One region of the Pseudomonas vranovensis genome, then DNA from elsewhere that is predicted to be linked to it. Evidence: predicted binding sites of a transcription regulator. Region 1 holds the regulator's gene; each other region holds the start of a gene.
The links. Region 1 encodes FliA, which starts transcription of late flagellar genes. Its sites were predicted from a motif close to CTAAAGTTTNNNNNNNNNNNGCCGNTAA; they were not measured.

Region 1 (3,275 bases):
AGAAGCAGGTGCTCACTGCCGCCTATCACAGCTACAAGCGCTGTGGGCTGGCCGGGTGCATCCTGACCAAGCTTGATGAAACGGCCAGCCTCGGCGAAGTCCTGAGCCTGGCCATCAGTCATGAATTGCCAGTGGCCTATCTAACCGATGGGCCGCGCATTCCTGACGATCTGCACTTGCCGCGTCGCCACCAGCTGGTGAGCCGTGCGGTCAGCGTGCAGATGCAGGAGGAGCCCAGCGAAGAGGCGATGGCCGATATGTTCGCTGATCTCTACCACAGCCACGGCAAGCGTGTTGGCTGAGGTGATTGTGAAGACGTTGCAAAGTATCTGCATTGATGGTCTGCCATGCATTTTTCAGGTGTTGAAAGCGCAGCCGGCTATGTGGCCTCGGTCTAAGCAAGACAAGGTATTGAACAAACATGGGTAGCATGCATCCCGTACAGGTAATCGCCGTAACAGGCGGTAAAGGTGGCGTCGGCAAGACCAATGTGTCGGTGAACCTGTCGTTGGCGTTGGCAGAGCTTGGCCGTCGGGTCATGCTGCTGGACGCCGACCTGGGCCTGGCCAATGTCGACGTCCTGCTGGGGCTTACTCCCAAGCGGACCCTGGCTGACGTCATCGAAGGCCGCTGTGAATTGCGCGACGTGCTGTTGCAGGGGCCGGGCGGTGTGCGCATCGTACCGGCCGCCTCTGGCACACAGAGCATGGTGCACCTGGCACCGGCACAGCACGCAGGCCTGATCCAGGCGTTCAGCGAACTGGGTGACAACCTCGATGTGTTGGTGATCGACACCGCTGCGGGTATCGGTGACTCGGTGGTCAGTTTTGTCCGCGCCGCGCAGGAAGTGCTGCTGGTGGTGTGCGACGAGCCGACCTCGATCACCGACGCCTACGCGCTGATCAAGCTGCTCAATCGCGATTACGGCATGAACCGTTTCCGCGTGCTGGCCAATATGGCGCAGAGTCCGCAGGAAGGTCGCAACCTGTTCGCCAAGTTGACCAAGGTCACGGATCGCTTCCTGGACGTGGCCCTACAATACGTCGGCGCCGTTCCGTACGACGAATGCGTGCGCAAGGCGGTGCAAAAGCAGCGTGCGGTCTATGAAGCCTTCCCGCGTTCCAAGTGCGCGCTGGCATTCAAGGCCATTGCCCAGAAAGTCGACACCTGGCCGTTGCCGGCCAACCCGCGGGGTCACCTGGAGTTTTTCGTCGAGCGCCTGGTGCAGCCGACGAGCGCGGGCCCTGTGCTATGAGCGCCAGCGGATATCGGATGTACAGCAAGGCATCGCGAGATGCCCAGTATGAGTTGATCGAGCGTTATGCGCCGTTGGTCAAGCGCATCGCCTATCACCTGCTGGCGCGTCTGCCGGCCAGTGTGCAGGTGGAGGATCTGATCCAGGCCGGCATGATCGGCCTGCTCGAGGTGTCCAACAAGTACGACGCCAGTAAGGGTGCCAGTTTCGAGACCTACGCCGGCATCCGAATCCGCGGCGCAATGTTGGACGAAGTGCGTAAAGGGGACTGGGCGCCACGTTCGGTTCACCGCAACACCCGTATGGTCAGCGACGCGATTCGCGCAATTGAAGCAAAAACCGGTCGTGACGCTAAAGATCACGAGGTTGCTGCCGAACTTCAATTGAGTCTCGATGATTACTACGGGATCTTGAATGACACCCTGGGCAGTCGCCTGTTCAGTTTCGACGACCTGTTGCAGGACGGCGAACACGAAGGCCTGCACGAGGATGGCGCCAGTGCCCAGCTCGAGCCGTCGCGCGACCTGGAAGACGAGCGTTTCCAGGCAGCCTTGGCCGACGCCATCGCCAACCTGCCGGAACGTGAGCGTCTGGTCCTGGCCCTGTACTACGACGAAGAGCTGAACCTCAAGGAAATCGGTGAGGTCCTGGGGGTCAGCGAGTCACGTGTCAGCCAGTTGCACAGCCAGTGTGCAGCGCGTTTGCGCAGTCGCCTGGGAGAATGGCGAGCGCGTTGAACGCAGGTTCAATGCAGTCGCGAAATGTAGTGCCCGAATTGATTGAATGCGCGTTCTGCGCTGAGCGCGTTAAAGACTGCTTGGAGGTCTAATTGAACAAAGACATGAAAATCCTCATCGTCGACGATTTCTCGACGATGCGGCGGATCATCAAGAACCTGCTGCGTGACCTGGGCTTCACCAACACCCAGGAAGCTGACGACGGCAACACCGCATTGCCGATGCTCGAAAGCGGCCATTTCGACTTTCTCGTGACCGACTGGAACATGCCTGGCATGTCCGGCATCGACCTGCTGCGCAAAGTGCGCGCCGACGAGCGCCTCAAGCACCTGCCGGTGCTGATGGTCACCGCCGAGGCCAAGCGCGAGCAGATCATCGAAGCGGCCCAGGCCGGCGTCAACGGCTATGTGGTCAAGCCTTTCACGGCCCAGGTGCTGAAAGAAAAGATCGAGAAGATCTTCGAGCGCGTCAACAGCTGAAGACACGCCACGGGGGCGCTATGGAGCAAACACAAACATCCTTGGGCGAGTTCGAGTCCACGCTCAAGAAGCACGCCCAGGAGCTGGTCGACAGCCTCGAGCGAGGCAAGTTCGGCGACGCGGTACAACTGATCCATCAGCTGAACCAGACCCGTGACCGTGGCCTGTACCAGGAAGTCGGCAAGCTTACGCGCGAGCTGCACAGTGCGATCGTCAGCTTTCAGATCGACCCGCACATGCCGCAGGCCGAAGAAGTGTCGCAGATCACCGACGCGACCGAGCGCCTGTCCTACGTGGTCAAGCTGACCGAAGGCGCGGCCAACCGCACCATGGACCTGGTCGAAGCGAGTACCCCGGTACTCAATGAGCTGGGCGAAGAGGCGAGGGCGCTGAGCGTTGACTGGCAGCGCTTCATGCGTCGCGAAGTGGCGGCACCGGAGTTTCGTGAGCTGGCCAAGCGCGTCGACAGTTTCCTGACGCGCAGCGCCGAGGGCAACCGCAAGGTCGCCGGGCACCTCAACGACATTCTGCTGGCTCAGGACTACCAAGACCTGACCGGCCAGGTGATCAAGCGCGTTACTGCGCTGGTCACCGAAGTAGAAAGCAATCTGCTCAAGCTCGTGCTGATGGCCAGTCAGGTCGACCGCTTTGCCGGTATCGAACATGACCACCAGCAGCTGCGTGCTGAAAAAGATCAAGAAAAACATCCGGCCCGGGGTGAAGGTCCGCAGATTCATGCCGATAAACGTGAAGACGTTGTGTCCGGTCAGGACGATGTCGATGATCTGCTGTCCAGCCTGGGTT
Region 2 (3,275 bases), 1.1 Mb from region 1:
CTGCTCACCTTCGATGGTGCGCTGGGCCTTCTTGGTCAGCACGATGATATCAATGCGCCGGTTTACCGGATTGAGCGGGTTCGCTCGGTCAAACAACGACGAAGAAGCATAGCCGACTACACGTGCTACCTGGCTATCAGGGTAGCCACCGGCAACCAGTGCACGACGCGCCGCATTGGCACGGTTGGCCGAAAGCTCCCAGTTGCCGTACTCGCCTGTACCCGCGTAAGGCTTGGCATCGGTATGGCCGCTGATGCTGATCTTGTTGGGCACCGCCTTGATGGTATCGGCCATGGCCAGCAGGATGTCTTCAAAGTAAGGCTGCAAATGTGCGCTGCCCAGATCGAACATCGGCCGATTCTCGGCATCCATGATCTGGATACGCAGGCCATCCTGGGTAATTTCGAAGAGAATCTGGTCCTTGAATTTCTGCAGCTGCGGGTTTTCCTCGACCTTGTTCTGCAGCTCCTGCAGCAACAGCTCAAGTCGCTCACGCTCGACCTGTTCGGCCATGCTCTCGACCTGTTCCTTGTCCAACTGGATACTGGTGTCGGGCGTGTGCTCGGACTTTTCTTCCGGGTTGATGGTTTTTTCCGGCGCGAGCTTGGGCGAGCCACCCAGGTCGATCACATAAGGCGTGCCACTCTCGGAGAACCCGATCGGGTCTTTGAAGTAGCCGGCAATGGCGATCTTCTGTTCCGGCGTGGCCGTGGACAGCAACCAGAGCACCAGGAAGAACGCCATCATCGCCGTGGCAAAGTCAGCGAAGGCGATCTTCCAGGCGCCACCGTGATGGCCGTCGCCGAAGCGCTTGATGCGCTTGACGATAATGGGCTGATTGTTCTCCATGACTCAGCGTCCGCGAACCGCTTGTTCCAGCTCGGAGAAGCTAGGACGGTGGGCCGGGTACAGCACCTTGCGACCGAACTCTACGGCCAGCGACGGCGGCATGCCGGAAGCCGAGGCCACCAGTGACGCCTTGATCGCTTCATAGACATTCAGCTCTTCCTTGGCATCCTGGCGCAGGGCCGTTGCCAGCGGGCCGAAGAAGCCATATGCGGCGAGAATACCGAAGAAGGTACCGACCAACGCAGCACCTACGTGCAGGCCGATGGACTGTTGATCGCCATCACCCAGCGAGGCCATGGTCACCACGATACCCAGCACGGCTGCAACGATACCGAAACCTGGCATGCCATCGGCGATGCCGGTCACCGCATGGGACGGGTGCTCGAGCTCTTCTTTCATGCTCAGCAGTTCCATGTCGAACAGGCCTTCGAGTTCGTGCGGTGCCATGTTGCCGGTGGACATGATGCGCAGGTAATCGCAAATGTATGCGGTCATGCGGTCATCGCCCAGTACAGCCGGGTATTTGGCAAAAATGGGACTGGCAGCGGCGTCTTCGATATCGGCTTCGATCGCCATCATGCCTTCGCGCCGACTCTTGTTGAGAATCTCGTAGACCAGCCCCAGCACTTCTATATAGAAGGTGTGGGTAAAGCGCGTACCGAACATCTTCAGGGACTTCTTGATTACATGCATGGTCATGTAACCCGGGTTGGCCTGGAGGAACGCACCAAAAGCCGCACCGCCAATGATCAGCACTTCAAAAGGCTGGATCAGCGCTGCAATCTTGCCGTGAGAGAGAACATATCCGCCGAGCACGCTCGCGAATACGACGATGATGCCGATAATTTTAGCCATAGGTAGAAAGCACTTACAGTCGTGGTCAGGGTCGTGAGCGGACGTTAATAAAACTCTTCTTCTACTTATCGGCAGATCTGCGCCAGACTATAGTCAGTCAAGGCGAAAAGCCAGTTCGGCCCCTCCAGCATGCCTATTGAAACCACTGTGCCAAGTCAAACACCACAATCACTCGATGCCTGGGTCAAACTGCTCGACAGCGTTCGCCTGCCGATTCCGCAGGCCAGCTACGAGCGGGTAAAAGCGGCGATGGCCGACAGCCGCCGCTCGTTGCGCGACATCGCCGAATTGATGCAAGGAAGCCCGGCCCTGGTGCTCAGCGTGATGCGCGAGGCCAACCACCACACCAACACCAGCCTCGGCGAACCCGCTGAAAGCCTGGAGGTTGCCCTCAACCGACTGGGGCTCGCGCGCACAACAGCGCTGCTGGAGCGCCTGCCTGTACTTCCCGAGCACCAGATCGCCCCGACACTGCGGCAGTTGCAGTTGGTCAGCCAGCACGCCAGTCAGCAGGCCAGCGGCCTGTTCGCCAGTCGCCTGGCGCGGCTTTGGCAAGAAATCCACTGGGGCAGCCTGCTGTTTCTGTCGCCCCTGTGGCCACTGGCCTTGACTCACCCCAAGCTGCTCGAGGACTGGGAGCTGCGGGTGGTGCACAAGGGCGAGTCGGCGCTGCGGGTGGAACAAGAGTTGTTTGGTGTGCGCGTGTTGAGCCTGTGCAAGGCACTGGCCGAGCATTGGTGCCTGCCGGAGTGGGTTACCCGCGGCTATCACCTGCTCCAGGATGAACGCCGACTATTGGCCAAGGCCCTGCTCATCGCCCGCGACCAGAATAGCCTGCGCCAACAACAGCGGCTGGACGCGCAGCCGGCATTGCGACGCTGGTTCAACCAACCTTCCAATACCGTGCTATTGGCCAATGGGCTGGCACTCGCCGCACAAGTGGGCTGGACCAACGGCCACGTAGCGCGCTGGCAGATGCTCTGCAGCTTGTACCTGCAGACTTCCCTGGACGACGTCCAGCAGTTGGTTCATCAGCAAGCAGCCATCAGCGCTCGCAAACATCCCTGCACCCAGTTGCTCCATCCGGCCGAAGCGCTGCTCTGGCCCTGGAATCAGCAGCGCCTGCACCCCGGCCAGGTTGCGCCATCACCGCCCTCGGCCCAGGCCCTGGGTACCTGGCGCAAGCGCTGTGCGCAGTTGCTGGCCGAGCCCAGCCCCTTCACCAACGCCCTTCACTTGACCACCCAAGCCCGTGACGCCCTTGTGGCCTGTGGTATGCAGCGGGTGATGCTGTTGATGACCGACAATCAGCAGTCTTTGTTGCGGGTCCATCAACTGGCCGGGCTGCCACGCGAGGCTGCCGGCCTGGTGCTACCTGTCGAACACAACAAGTTGTTGCAGCGTTTGATGAGCAAAGCTGCGCAACTGCGCCTGACACCCGAGAACCAGGCGCAGTTCTCGCCACTGCTTCCGCCGGCCCTGCAGGCACTGTTTCGCAGCGAACACCTGTTGCTTCGTTCACTGTCCAGCAATGGCCGAGTCGTGATGCTGCTGGTGGCTGACCAGAGCGG
Region 3 (3,275 bases), 2.2 Mb from region 1:
GCGCCGCTGGCGTGCTGCGAGGCGTCGGCGGCGTTGCGGGCGATTTCCTGGGTGGCGGCGCCCAGTTCGTTGATCGCCGCGGCCACGCTGTTGGTGCGCAGGCTCTGCTCTTCGGAACCGATGATCGAGGCATTGGAGGCGCTCATTACCTGCTCCGACAGGTCGTGTACCTGGCGGGTGGCCGACGATACTTCGGCAATCGAGGCGTGAATCCGCTCGACGAACTGGTTGAAGGCACCGGCCAGTTCACCGAATTCGTCCTTGTTCTCTACTACCAGGCGGCGGGTCAGGTCGCCTTCGCCCTGGGCGATGTCCTGCATGGCACGGCCCATGGTGGTCAGCGGACGCATCAGCACCGGGATCAATAGGCCGAGTACGCCGGCAATGGCGGCCACGGCAATGAGCATGGCGATGATGGCCGAGGTACGGAACTGGCTGATGCCGGCATAGGCCTTGTCTTTGTCGATGGACAGGCCGATGTACCAGTCTGCCGATGGCAGGCCGCTGACCGGGGCAAACGAGATGATCCGCTCTTCGCCGCCCAGGGTGACGTCGTGAATCCCCGGGGCTACCTGCAGGCTGCTGCCCGGGTAGATGTCCTTGAGGTTTTTCATCACGTGGTCTTTGTTCGGGCTGACGATCACCTGGCCATTGCGGTCGACCAGGAAGGCATGGCCGATACCGCCGAAGTCCACGGCATTGATGATGTCGACCAGGGTGCCCAGGCTCAGGTCGCCACCGACCACGCCGATCAACTCACCGTTGGCCTTGCTCTTGACCGGCATGGCGATGGTCACTACCAGGCCGCCGACGGCCGCCATGTAGGGCGGGGTCAGCATGGTCTGGTTGGCGGCTACCGCTGCGGTGTACCAGGGGCGTTGGCGTGGGTCATAGCCGTCCGGCATCCTGGCGTCCGGGCGCTGGGTAAATACGCCGTTGGCCTGGCCCACATAAGTGAACTGGAAGTTCCTGGTGAACGAAGGCTGATCGACCAGCCCGGGGAAGTCGGCATTGGCGCCCTGGTGGGCGACGTTCTGGGCGAGGTTTTCCAGCACCAGGATGCGGCCGCTCATCCAGTTCTGCACGCTGCTGGCCGTCTGGGCGCCGGCTTGCTTGACCGAGGACTCGATGTTCTGCCGAATGGTATTGCGCTGCAGGTAATCGTTGTAAAGGGTGAACAACGCAAATGCCAGAACCACGACGCCGCAGGCGCACAGCAGGATCTTGTGGCGAAATTTCAGGTTCATGTTCCGAGACCTTGTGCCAGTGAAGAGGAGTGCCGAGCGGTGCTTTTGGCGAGTGCTCGTACCTGTTCTCACGGGTATCGGCCGCAATGCTGAAAGGTTGATAGGCAGATTGCCGCAGGTCTGTAGACGTGGGCTGCTGTGGGGGCACGGCTGCCTACCTGGCGACTGTTGCGCAGTCGATCGCAGCCTCGTTCCCCGGCAGCGGCTACAGATTGCCGGTGTAGCCGCTGGCGACAGCCTGCGATCGACCGCACAGCGGTCGTGGTCCTAGACCGTTGCTTTTACAACAACCTCACCAGTTCCTGCGCCGCCTTTTGCAGGGGCTGGTTGTGGCGCCAGAAGGCATGCACCGGCAACTGCAGTTCGTTGCGGGTGTTCTTGAAGTCCAGGCGCAGCAGGCGGCCGGCCTCAATCAGCGGCGCCACCCGTGACAACGGAAAGTCGCCCCAGCCAAGCCCCGCTTCGACCATCTCCAGCGCCATGCTCAAGCTGTCTGTGCGCCAGAACGCCTTGCCGATCAGCGCGCGGGTGTCGGTAATCGGCAGGTCGCGGCTGGCCACCACGATCTGGCGCACATTGGCCAGGTCTTCCAGGTAGGCAATCTGCCGGGGCTGGCGCTGCAGGGCAGGGTGGTGCGGTGAAAGGGTCGCCACCAGCGACTCCATGCCGATGTTCTGAAAACGCTGCTGCGGGTCGACCGACAATCTGGCGAACGCCAGGCACAGGCTCACGCGACCTGAGTGCAGCAGCTGCAAGGCTTCCTCCTGGGGAGCGCTGAGTACCTCGATTTCCAGTAGCGGATAACGCTCGCTGATGGTCTTGATCGCGTTCAGCAGGGGAGCGTGGTCGATATCCGGCACCACGCTGATGGCCAGGGTACTTTCCAAGCCTTGGGAAAGCTCCAGCGCATGCACCTGCAGTTGACTCAACTGCGCGGCAATCATCCTGGCGTGGGGTTCAAGCGCCTGGGCGAGTGCGGTGGGACGGGTTTCACGGTGGGTGCGCTGGAACAGGGCAAAGCCCAGCTCGGCTTCAAGGTTGCCGATGGCCATGCTCACCGCTGATGGCACCCGACCCAAGGCGCGGGCAGCGGCCGAGAACGAGCCGCAGTCGAGCACCGCGAGAAACAGTTCGATGTTATCGCTGGAAAAATTCAAAGGCCAATCTCCTGTCAGTAAATCTGATAGCTGTTTACTTTTGCTGTCAAGAAGATTGACGCACTCTAGCGCGCCTCTGCTGCCTGCTCCGGCAGCGCTTTACAACGGATTCGAGGTAATACAGTGCAAGGTGTCAAACGCAAACTGGTCTACGTGACCGCCTACGAAATGATCGGCCTGTGCATGTCGACGTTGGGGCTGGCCTATCTATCGGACACCGCTCCCAGCAATACCGGCCCCCTGGCGGTGATGATCACCACGATCGCCATGGCCTGGAACTTTATCTACAACACCCTGTTCGAGTACTGGGAAAGTCGGCAGGTGAAGCGCGGACGCAGCGTCGTCCGCCGGATTGCCCATGCCATTGGCTTCCAGCTGACGTTGGTGATCTACCTGATCCCGCTGATCGCCTGGTGGCTGGACATGAGCCTGGTCGAAGCCTTCCTGGTGGACCTGGCCTTCATCATCCTGATCCCTTGCTACACCTTCCTCTACAACTGGGCATTCGACCGGATCTTCGGCCTGCCGACCTCGGCACAAGTGCAGGCTGCGGCGGCGTGAATCACTGGGCAGGGATGACGATCCGCAGCGAGCCGGAGTCCGGTTCTTTTTGCAGGCGGGTGGCGCCGAGCAAGTCGTCCTCGATCTCGCCCGACAGGTAGTACACCCCGGCCATGGCCCCGGTCTTGCGGTTTTCCATCAGCTCTCGCCACTCCTCGTTGAGCGCCACATTGAGGATTACCCGCAACTGCTCGATCATCGCCGGCTGCTCCTGGCTATGGGAGAACACCCCATAACCCGTGGCGACCACCGAAATCAGCGCACCGGCGGTGCGGCCCACCGCGCTGGCCACGGCACTGGCAATACCACG

Region 2: the regulator FliA is predicted to act here: its motif matches at 1,770-1,797, upstream of motA (flagellar motor stator protein MotA).
Region 3: the regulator FliA is predicted to act here: its motif matches at 1,322-1,349, upstream of ABVN19_RS04830 (methyl-accepting chemotaxis protein).

The regions. Positions count from the first base shown of each region.
Region 1 is NZ_CP159259.1:3,268,316-3,271,590, reverse strand. It holds gene flhF (flagellar biosynthesis protein FlhF) at 1-302, shown strand, start outside; gene fleN (flagellar synthesis regulator FleN) at 422-1,255, shown strand; gene fliA (RNA polymerase sigma factor FliA) at 1,252-1,992, shown strand; gene ABVN19_RS15205 (chemotaxis response regulator CheY) at 2,097-2,471, shown strand; gene ABVN19_RS15200 (protein phosphatase CheZ) at 2,492-3,275, shown strand, end outside.
Region 2 is NZ_CP159259.1:4,357,875-4,361,149, forward strand. It holds gene motB (flagellar motor protein MotB) at 1-849, opposite strand, end outside; gene motA (flagellar motor stator protein MotA) at 853-1,704, opposite strand; gene ABVN19_RS20290 (HDOD domain-containing protein) at 1,834-3,275, shown strand, end outside.
Region 3 is NZ_CP159259.1:1,047,755-1,051,029, forward strand. It holds gene ABVN19_RS04830 (methyl-accepting chemotaxis protein) at 1-1,247, opposite strand, end outside; gene ABVN19_RS04835 (LysR family transcriptional regulator) at 1,529-2,404, opposite strand; gene ABVN19_RS04840 (PACE efflux transporter) at 2,528-2,965, shown strand; gene ABVN19_RS04845 (hypothetical protein) at 2,967-3,275, opposite strand, start outside.